Regions from separate parts of the Agrobacterium sp. 6Ca8 genome, predicted to be linked through region 2. Evidence: riboswitches for the same ligand, from Rfam matches in the RefSeq annotation. Region 2 holds a riboswitch; each other region holds the start of a gene.
The links. Region 2 has a riboswitch for cobalamin ahead of ACZ5A6_RS26220 (DUF1852 domain-containing protein). Riboswitches for the same ligand answer to the same signal wherever they lie in the genome.
Positions count from the first base shown of each region.

Region 1: it holds a riboswitch for cobalamin, as region 2 does, so the genes downstream of both, ACZ5A6_RS12520 (DUF1636 family protein) here and ACZ5A6_RS26220 (DUF1852 domain-containing protein) in region 2, are expected to answer to the same signal.
Region 3: it holds a riboswitch for cobalamin, as region 2 does, so the genes downstream of both, ACZ5A6_RS02905 (CbtB domain-containing protein) here and ACZ5A6_RS26220 (DUF1852 domain-containing protein) in region 2, are expected to answer to the same signal.

Region 1 covers NZ_AP026433.1:2,569,097-2,572,366, forward strand. Annotated here, with positions in the region: gene cobN (cobaltochelatase subunit CobN) at 1-308, opposite strand, end outside; gene cobW (cobalamin biosynthesis protein CobW) at 314-1,351, opposite strand; gene ACZ5A6_RS12520 (DUF1636 family protein) at 1,348-1,734, opposite strand; cobalamin riboswitch at 1,890-2,104, opposite strand; gene cobO (cob(I)yrinic acid a,c-diamide adenosyltransferase) at 2,232-2,849, shown strand; gene ACZ5A6_RS12530 (cobyric acid synthase) at 2,851-3,270, shown strand, end outside.
Region 2 covers NZ_AP026435.1:530,176-533,445, reverse strand. Annotated here, with positions in the region: gene ACZ5A6_RS26225 (methionine synthase) at 1-450, opposite strand, end outside; gene ACZ5A6_RS26220 (DUF1852 domain-containing protein) at 475-1,452, opposite strand; cobalamin riboswitch at 1,556-1,768, opposite strand; partial or broken gene ACZ5A6_RS26215 (Fic family protein) at 1,963-2,111, opposite strand; gene ACZ5A6_RS26210 (hypothetical protein) at 2,555-3,270, opposite strand, start outside.
Region 3 covers NZ_AP026433.1:580,139-583,408, reverse strand. Annotated here, with positions in the region: gene ACZ5A6_RS02915 (hypothetical protein) at 27-341, opposite strand; gene ACZ5A6_RS02910 (CbtA family protein) at 346-1,062, opposite strand; gene ACZ5A6_RS02905 (CbtB domain-containing protein) at 1,073-1,255, opposite strand; cobalamin riboswitch at 1,422-1,646, opposite strand; gene ACZ5A6_RS02900 (c-type cytochrome) at 1,738-2,658, opposite strand; gene ACZ5A6_RS02895 (c-type cytochrome) at 2,745-3,179, opposite strand.

The sequences.
Region 1 (3,270 bases), on a different replicon from region 2:
ATCGTGCTGAGCTGATCGACGCCATAGCGCCAGCGTTCCGCGCCGCCGAGAATCCGGATAAGGATGACACGGGCATGTTCGGCCGTCTTTTCGATCCACAGATCGACCGACATCGGATGCCGAAGCTCGGAGAGGTTGGCGGCGGACAGGGACGGAAGCGCGCCCTCTGCCTGCCGCCATGCCTGTTCCAGCCCGGCAAGATCGCTTGCCGAAAAAGACAGCATCACCACATCCGATCGCGGCTGGTTGAGATCAACCGGCTCGATCAGGTCGTCCAGAGACGAAGATGTGGTGGCGAGAATGTGCATTTCTATCAGGCGGCCAACATCTGTTCGATCTTTTCGCGGTTGAGGCCCTTTTCGCCTATGACGACGAGGCGGCTGCGGCGCTCTTCACCGGCCGCCCAGGGACGGTCATAATAATGGTTGACGCGGCTACCGACTGCCTGCACCTGCAGGCGCATCGGCTTGGTGGATACTTCGACGAAACCTTTGATGCGCAGAACATTTTCCGCAGCCGCTGTCTCGGCGATACGAGCCGCCAGCGCTTCCGGATCGGTCACGGCCGGCAGGTCGATGACGAAGCTGTCGAAATCGTCATGTTCGTGGTCAAGTTCACCATCGTGATGGGTGCGGCGGTTTTCGATATCCTCTTCAACCGCAAGACCGAGGCCGATCAGCACGGCCGGATCGATGACGCCATTCGAGGCGACGACGATCTTTGCGGCCCGCGGCAAATGCTCGAGAATATGAGCCTTCGCCTTTTCCAGACCGGCGCTATCGAGCAGATCCGCCTTGGTCAGCACGATAAGATCGGCACAGGCGATCTGGTCCTCGAAAACCTCTTCGACCGGATCGTCGTGATCGAGGGCTTCGTCATTTGCGCGCTGGGCGGCAAGGGCTTCCATGTCATGCGCCACCTGACCCTCGGCAAGGGCAGCGCCATCCACCACGGCAACCACAGCGTCAACCGTCACGCGGCTCTTGATGGCCGGCCATTGAAATGCCTGCACCAGCGGCTTGGGCAGGGCAAGGCCGGAGGTCTCGATGAGGATATGCTCCACCTTCGGCTGGCGGCTCAGAATCTGCTCGATGGCCGGCTGGAAATCATCCGCCACCGTGCAGCAGATGCAGCCATTGGCCAGCTCGACGATGTTTTCCTCCGGGCAGCTCTCAATGCCGCATCCCTTGAGGATATCCCCATCGATGCCGATATCACCGAATTCGTTGACGATGATGGCAAGCCGCTTGCCATCAAGCTTTTCTAGGAGACCGCGCAGCAGCGTGGTTTTTCCAGCCCCCAGAAAGCCGGTGACGATGGTGCAGGGAACGCGGTCCAGAAGGGTGCTCATGATCTCTCCTCGGTAAAATCGAATGGGGGAATGCGCGCCACCATGCAGCGCTTCAATGTGTCGGGGCGGCCGCGCCAAGGCATCAGGCCATCTGCGGAGGCGGCCAGCATTTGCGCGCCCGTGAGCAGGTCTTCCGCATCGTTGGGCGTCAGCCCGCCGAATACATAGGACCAGCCATCGGCACCGCGCAGCACGGCACTGAGGCCGCGTTTGCAATTGGCAAGGCAATTGACGGAGCGAACATCGATGCCGGATTCACGCGCTTTTGCGATGGCAGCTTCCGCAAGGATGGTGCCGGGGCGCGGCTCCGCATTGGGATCGGTGTCGTCGCGACAGCTTCGGCAGACAAAAACGACCACGCCGGAAGCTGTGTTGGCTTCCATTGTCCCGTCCGCACAAGAAGATGTTGTGGTAATATCCAAACCGTTCCGCTTTCCGCGCCTTTAAACTCATCGGGGTGCGGATGTCGAAAACAGCGCACTGAAAAGCGCGGCTGCAAATCAATTCGACCGGCTGACCGGAGCACCCCGCCCGGGAGACGTTTTTTCCTGAAACGGCAGGTCTCCTGGCTTGCGGCTTTAAAACACCCTGCACCACCTTCCCGGGCCAATTTTATGGTCCAGTGGCTTCATAGTGCGGGCTTACCGCTTACAGTTGCGGGGGCAGCCACGGAATGACCCGTTATGGGGTGGAACCGTGTTCCCTCTTAGCTTTTCCCGTTGCCGGGAAAAGACCGTCAGTGCCTTACCCTTAGGCTGAACGGGCGTGACGGTCAATGCTGCCGGCTTGTCGATTGCCGGGTGCGGCAAATTGAGTATAGTCGCCGCTCCGAATGGTGGGGGCATACGGTCCCGCGCCGCTGGACGAGAAGGAAAACGCGATGACACGCGATATCAGCGACAGCGAAGCCGAACGCCACCGGCAGAAAATGGTCAACCGCAAGACGGTTCAGGATGCCGAAGTCGCGGAAAAGACCATCGAAAAAGGTCTGCTGATGATCAATACCGGCCCTGGTAAAGGCAAATCCACGGCCGCTTTCGGCCTTGCTTTGCGCATGCTCGGCACCGGGCGGCGGGTCGGCGTCGTCCAATTCATCAAGGGCGCATGGTCGACGGGTGAACAGCAGGCCCTGACTTTGTTCGGCGACAGGGTGGAATGGCGCACCATGGGCGAGGGGTTTACCTGGGACACGCAGGACCTCAAGCGCGATGTCGCGGCGGCTACAAAGGCCTGGGAGGAAGCGAAAGCACTGATGGCTGACGAGACGATCGGATTGCTGGTTCTCGACGAACTGAACATTGCGCTCCGCTATGATTACCTGCCGCTGGAAGAGGTCGTCGAAACGCTTTCCAACCGTAGATCCGATCTGCATGTCATCGTTACCGGCCGCAACGCCAAACAACCGTTGATCGACGCTGCCGACATGGTGACGGAAATGACCCTCGTCAAACATCACTTCAAGGCGGGCGTAAAGGCGCAGGCCGGGATAGAATACTGACATGACTGCACGTGTGCTGATGTTTCAGGGAACCGGCTCGGATGTCGGCAAATCGCTGATGGTGGCTGGCCTTGCCCGCGCCTTCGTCAGGCGTGGCCTGTCCGTCATGCCGTTCAAGCCGCAGAACATGTCGAACAATGCGGCGGTCACTGCCGATGGCGGCGAGATCGGTCGCGCGCAGGCGCTGCAGGCGCGGGCAGCAGGCGTTCCGCTGTCGGTTCACATGAACCCGGTGCTTTTAAAGCCGCAGAGCGAAACCGGCGCACAGGTCGTCGTACAGGGCAAAATTGTCGGCAATGCCAAGGCAGCCGATTATCAGCACATGAAAGCCGGGCTGATGCCGCATGTGCTGGAGAGCTTCGAGCACCTGAAACAACAGGCCGATCTGGTGCTGGTGGAAGGGGCGGGAAGTGCTTCCGAA
Region 2 (3,270 bases):
TTCACGGCTCTTATAATGGCCATCAAAGAGAGTATCGATCATCGTCATCGGACCCGGCAACGCCCATTTGATGGGTTGTTTGGTCTGCTGGCGCAAAAACTTGGCGTCTTCGACGAACACGGACTTCTGGCGAGACACGGCGCCGACGACTGTCGGGACACTCGCATCGTAGCGATCGCGAATTCTGACTGTCTCGCGTTTTGCAAAATCGACCCCGTCGAGGTGCTCGATGAAAGTCGTGACGAAATGTTGGCGTGTTTGCTCGCCATCACTGACGATGTCGATGCCGGCCTGTTGCTGATCGTCCAGTGAAAGGCGCAGGGCATCTCTCTTGCCTTCCAGTAATTCCTCGCCCTCCAGCTTCCAGGGCGACCACAGTTTTTCGGGCTGCGCAAGCCAGGAGGGTTTCGGCAGGCTGCCAGCGGTCGATGTGGGGAGAAGTTTCTTCACGGTGGGACCTCTTATAAGTGATGCTCAGGCGGGGCGGTGAGCAAACAGTTGCTCAAGGACGGCGCGGTATGGCTTGATGAAGTGTTTTTCGGTGAACTTACCCTGATCCACCGCCAAGCGATTTCGTTCGTCGCGATCGTAAATGACCCGGGTCAGCGAATAGTCCTGGTGCTTCAGGTTGGGCTGGTAAAATGTCCCGGCTGCTGCGTTCGCATTGTAGATTTCGGGGCGATAAATTCTCTGAAACGTTTCCATCGTGCTGATGACGCCGATTAGCTCAATATTGGAGTAGTCGCCCAGCAAGTCCCCAACAAAATAGAACGCCAACGGCGCAACGCTGCCTGCAGGCATGAAGTAGCGAACCTGCAATCCCATTTTCCCGAAATACTGGTCGGTGGACGAGAACCCATTCTGCCGGTATTCGACGCCCATCACGGGGTGATGATTTTCGGTCCGGTAATAGGTCTTGCTGGTCGAGGCGCTGATGCAAATGACCGGCGGCTTGCGAAAGTGCGAGCGGTAGGCATCCGACCGCAGAAAAGACTTGAACAGGTTTCCATGCAGATCGCCGAAGTCGGCCGGAATGCTGAAGGCAGGAACGCTCTTGTTATGCTCCGGCAGCACAATACTGAAATCGTAGTCCCGCACATAGGAGGAGAAGTTATTCCCCACAATGCCGTCGATACGTTCACTGGTTTTGTGATCGATGATCGTCGTCTTCAGTATCTCGATGAGGGGAAATTTTTCACCTGCGACATCGAAGCTCATATCGACCGAAATGATCTCCAACTCGACCGAGTATCGGTCCGATTTGGGATTATCCCAGTGAGCGAGGGCGTTGAAGCGGCTGTCGATCATGCGCATGACATTGCGCAGGTTTTCCTGCCGCTTTTCGCCCCTGGCCAGATTGGCAAAATTGGTGGTGATGCGCGTATGTTCTGAAGGACGATAGTCCTCATCGAAGGGTACGCTCGTGATTGTAAAAATGCAGGTCTGAGACATGTTGTGCCCCTATAAAGTTGGGGGCATGGGTCTGCGGACGCATAGCAAGACAGGCCGCGACAATGCAACCGTTGCTACGGCACACTGGGACACCCCGCCCGTGGACGTTATTTCACCAAAGGCAGGTCTCCTGGCTCACGGATCATCACTTCCGTCCGTCTTCCCGGGGTAAACCAGTGACATGTTGGACTTCAGCTCGCCGCTTACAGTTGCGGGGGCAGCGTCGGCTTTTCCGCATGACACGGAGCACCGACTTCCCTCTTAGCCCCGGCACGTTGCGTGCAACGACTGGGGAACCTTAGGCGTGACGACCATATTGTAAGCTACGCCATCGGTCAACTTCATATAACGATATCTTTATGTCCTTAAGTCTGCGTTTCCATCGCCGGTTCCGACCGAGTAGGTTGCATTCGGCGTTGTCAGGCGATTCTCACATACGCGGACCTGGCCGTGGCAAACGTCTCGCTCCACGCAGTTGAAAGGATCAGACCACACCACGAATAGTTCCTAGCGCGGGAGCAGCCTGGTGATACCGTCCAGGCGCCCAGAGCGCGTTCCGCCAGACTTAGTCGCTCCAGAAGAGCCAGTACGTCGATCGACAGTTCAGGAGGCAATTGGGGCAGCTAGAAGGCGCGCATGATTTCGCCTGCCGCAGGCGTTTAATTGAAGCGGCCTCGCCGGAGGTTGGGATGCTATTCGGACATGCCCTACTGTGCCGGCGCAGCGCTAATAAAGGGATCGGCGTTTGAATTAAATAACGAATGAGCGAAGGCAAGCACCCTTAAATTGCGGGCCGATAACATCACGGGCGCGTATCCGCAACAGCACCGCCGAATTTGTGCTCGGGCCTTCGAACCGCCCCATGTAGTTGAAGGTGCACAGGAAGTTCCGATCCGCACCGGGCATCTGACAGGTCTGGCAGTGGGCGGTATTCGGCTTCGTTAATCGTACTGTCAGGCTTGAATCACTGGAACTGCTAGTCGGCAGTCAACGTTGCGGTTTTACGCTTTTCGCCGCTTTCAGCAGCGTCATGCGTCCCAGTTTTCAATCTCCGGCGCAACGGCCTGGAGCAATATCCTCCTGCTGCCGCCGAGACGAACGATTATCCCTCACAAAAACGAATACAACCGCTTTTTCTAAGAAAAGGGTTCCAGCCTTTCGCTGCAAGGATTGCCCAGGCAGTAGCCCCGACATGCGGCAACCTGAAATATTTGAAGTCGGCAAATGTCGAGGTCGGCCCGATCATCAGCCCGGTCGTCAGTTCGTCCCCGACTGTCGCGTAGATCAGGTTATCGGGAGATATTTGTGCGGCAATGGTGGCAAGCAGCGCCTCGGCCCGGTCGGCATCGCCGACCTGCTGAAATGCCAGCGCGGCCTGGGCCGTACCTTCCAGCCACACGCCATCCCGATCGTCGTTAAAATCAAAACCTCCCGCAACCGCATAATGCCGATCAACCCAATGCAGAACACGCCCACTGCGGCCCCGAAACTCCGGCACGGCGAGAATGGGCCAGAGCTCGGAATCTATTCCGGACTGGCTCGAGTTGGGTGTGTCGCTTCCAGGTTGGCTGCCGACGTAAAACCGTCCCTGCTGCTCATTCCACATCGCATCAAGAAATTTGCGTGTATTATCCCGCATCGCCTGCCAGGCGCGCGCTCCCTCAATTTCGGCGAGCCAACCCGCAACGGCATATACATCGAGATTATGTTCCGTCGATTTCCACTCGAGTTTTGCCGGTGCAGGCTCATGACCGAATGTGCCACCTGTGTAGCCGATATCGCGGACGCCCGCCGTATGCGCATCGATCCAGCGCATGA
Region 3 (3,270 bases), on a different replicon from region 2:
AAGTTAAGCCGCGAGACCATCACAAATCACCCCTGATCAAGCACCCGGCAGACACGGGGCGCGACATCCCCGCCCTCCCCCGCAATCGCACGGCGGATATCGCGGCTGTTGAGATGCAGACTGCGACCGGCCGGCAAAGCCGAGCGCTTGATCTTGGCAAGGGCTGCGGCCGTAAAGGCAGCCTCATTCTCATGAAAATAGGCGAGCGCCGCTTCCCGTTCCGGGCTGACGCCGAGGACTGCCTTGAAGGCAAGGCGATGCACGGCGCAGAAAGCGCCGTGACCGGGAACGGCAAAACGCAGCGCGTCGAGTTCCTCACTCCATTCGGCTGCGTCCTGCATGGTTTCAAGCCTGCTGGAAGCGCTTCAGGAAAAACGCGCTCAATGTTCCGAGCAAGGCCCAGAAGACAAAGCTGGTCACGGTGGCGGCAACGATGAACTGTCGTTCCAGCGGCAGCGGTGCCAGCGCATGTTCACCTTCCGGCGGCAGGGGCGCGCCCACCACATGTGGTGCAACGATCAACACCAGTGCGAGCACGATTGCCCAGGGTTCGCGGCGGAATGCGATCAGCGCAATGCCGCCTGCGGTCGCCGCAACCGTCGAAAGCCACCAGATTTGACGCGCCTCAAGCGCGGCCGCCGGGCTGCCCGGTAGTTCCGGCGGCAGGCCGATCATCGGCGCAAGCATGACGGCGGCAAAACCGGCCACACCCCACAAAAGGCCTTCGCGCCAGCCGGCATCGGTGCCGCGCAGCGAGATGAGGCCGGTCAGCACCAGCGCATAACCGATGGCGGTCAGCACGTTGGCGGCGACCGTATAGGCGGTGCGCTCGAAGCCGTCGGCTGGAGACCAGGCTTCCTCGTTATGCTCGTGCGCGGGAACGGCAGCGCCGGTCGTGGCCGGAGCATCATGGCTGTGGGGCGCTTCGCCACCGGCATTTTCATAGGTTTCCGCCTTCAGGATCAGCGGCGTGGTGCCGAAAGCCTGCATGGCCGAAACGGCGAAGCCGCCAACGATGCCGACGAGGACGGCGGTAAAAACGATATTGCGAAAGAACGACATGCTTCCCACCTCAATGGCAAGGGAAAGCATTGGCATGACGTGTGTCATGCGCGGCGTTGTGAACGGCTTCCACATGCGAAAAGCCGACAAAACCGACGACGAACAGACCAAGCACGATCGCCGTCAGCGATTGCGCGAAGCTGCCCGTTTTTGCTGGAACGGCGGCATTTGCCGTATTCTGGTTGATGGACATGGTGACCCCTCTTACGGCGCGACCCCGCGCCTTTAGACGCGGCGGAACGGCAAACGCCGTGCAGCCGCATGCGATACACTTCACCACGGGGATACGAGACTGACACAGGGCGGCACGTTCAAGCACCACCACCCTGAAATTCCGCTCTTCCGGACACCCCGCCGGCATGGACATTTCCGTGATGGCAGGTCTCCTGGCTTACGGGTCAAAACCTGAAACACCTTCCCGGCATTGCCCTCGCCCATATCCGGCGAGATGCTTACCAGTGGCATTTCGTTTCAGGCTCTCCGCTCACAGTTGCGGGGGCAGCCACGAATGAGGATGTCTCCCTATCGTGTTCCCTTTTCACCTTCCGGAACGCCCGGAAGGAACCATCACAGGATCGTTATCCGATGGGTGTGGGTGGGAGTCAATGGCAGGCCGGCGTGAGAATTGCGCGCCGTGGCTGGATGCCGGATCAAGTCAGGCATGACGGCAAAGGGCTACCGTGCCGGGATGGCCTTCAGATAGGCGGCGATCGCATTGCGGTCTTCGGCCGTCAGATGCGCCATGTTCTGCTGCACCTTGACCATGGAGCCGCCGACGCTGTCGAATTCCGGGGTGAAGCCGGTTTCCAGATAGTTGGCAATATCGGCCGCCTCCCAGCTTCCGACGCTCTGCGAGCCGGGGGTAATATCGGGAATGCGGCCCTCGCCTTCGGGATTTGGACCACCGGCCAGCCATTTGCCATCGAGAAAACCGCCAAGCGCATTGCGCGGCGTGTGACATTCGCCGCAATGGCCCGGGCCTTCCACCAGATATTGGCCGCGCAGCAATTCGGCATTGGCATCGGCAAGCTCGACGCGGGGTGGCGCGGATGTATCGAAATAGAGGAATTTCCAGCCGCCCAATGCCATGCGCATGTTGAAGGGGAACGGCAGTTCGTGATCCGGCGCGTCATTCTGGCTGGCGGGCAGAACCCGCAGATAACCGAAGAGGTCGTTGATGTCCTTCTGCGTCATGCGGGCATAGGAGGCGTAAGGGAAGGACGGGTAGAGATGTTCGCCGTTCTTGCCGACGCCGCGCGTCATCGCATCGCCGAATTCCGAAAGCGTCCAGCCGCCAATGCCATGCTGCGGATCGGAGGAAATATTGGGCACATGAAAGGTGCCGAAGGGGCTTTTCAACGCTTGCCCGCCCGAAAGCGTCAAAAGCGCATCGCCCTTGGCATCTGGTGCCGCATGGCAACTTGCGCAGCCGCCCGCCCAGAACAGCGTTTCGCCATTGGCAAGGTCCGGCTCGCCAAGGCTCACCCAGTGGCTGGGTGCCTGACGCACAGGCGCGGTGACCCAGGCGAAAATGCCGAAACCGGCAATGGCCGCCACCGCGATCCCGCCCGCGAGCTTCGTCCAAATGGAGGCCATGACCCCTCTCCCCATTATCACCTGATGAGATCAGGCATCATTCCCGCTGAAAAAAACGCCGCCGGGAAGCGGCGTTCTTAATAGGATCACTTCTTCAGACGGTAGGTCTGGTGGCACGCACCACAATCGGCACCGAGGGTCTGCATGGCGGTGGTGACGCCTGCCTGATCGGCGGGAAGGCTGGCGAGGACCTTGTCCGCATCGGCACCGAGCTTGGCGGCCTTGGACTTGAAGTCATCGAAATTTTCCCAGATCGCGGGTGCCGCAGCACTGCCGGTCTCGCTGCCCGGGGGAAACTGGTCGGGGAAAGCCTTGGCGTTGGTGCTGATGGTCGTCACGGCAGCCTTTACGGCTTCGGCGTCATAAGGCTTCTGGCCCTTGGAGATGGCAGCAAGCGCCCCCATGGAGCCGCCGATCTGCTTCATCATGCCTTCACGTTTTTCGACTTCGCCGGCAGCGTAGACCGCTCCGGCGCAAAGACAGCCGAAAAGCATGGCCGCCGCGATGGTTTTCAGTTTCATACACTCTCTCCTTGATTCCGGCAGATGCCGAACGCGCGATAACGGCGCGAGGATGCCCTTTCCGCATGGCGAAAAGAAGTCACATTGCAGT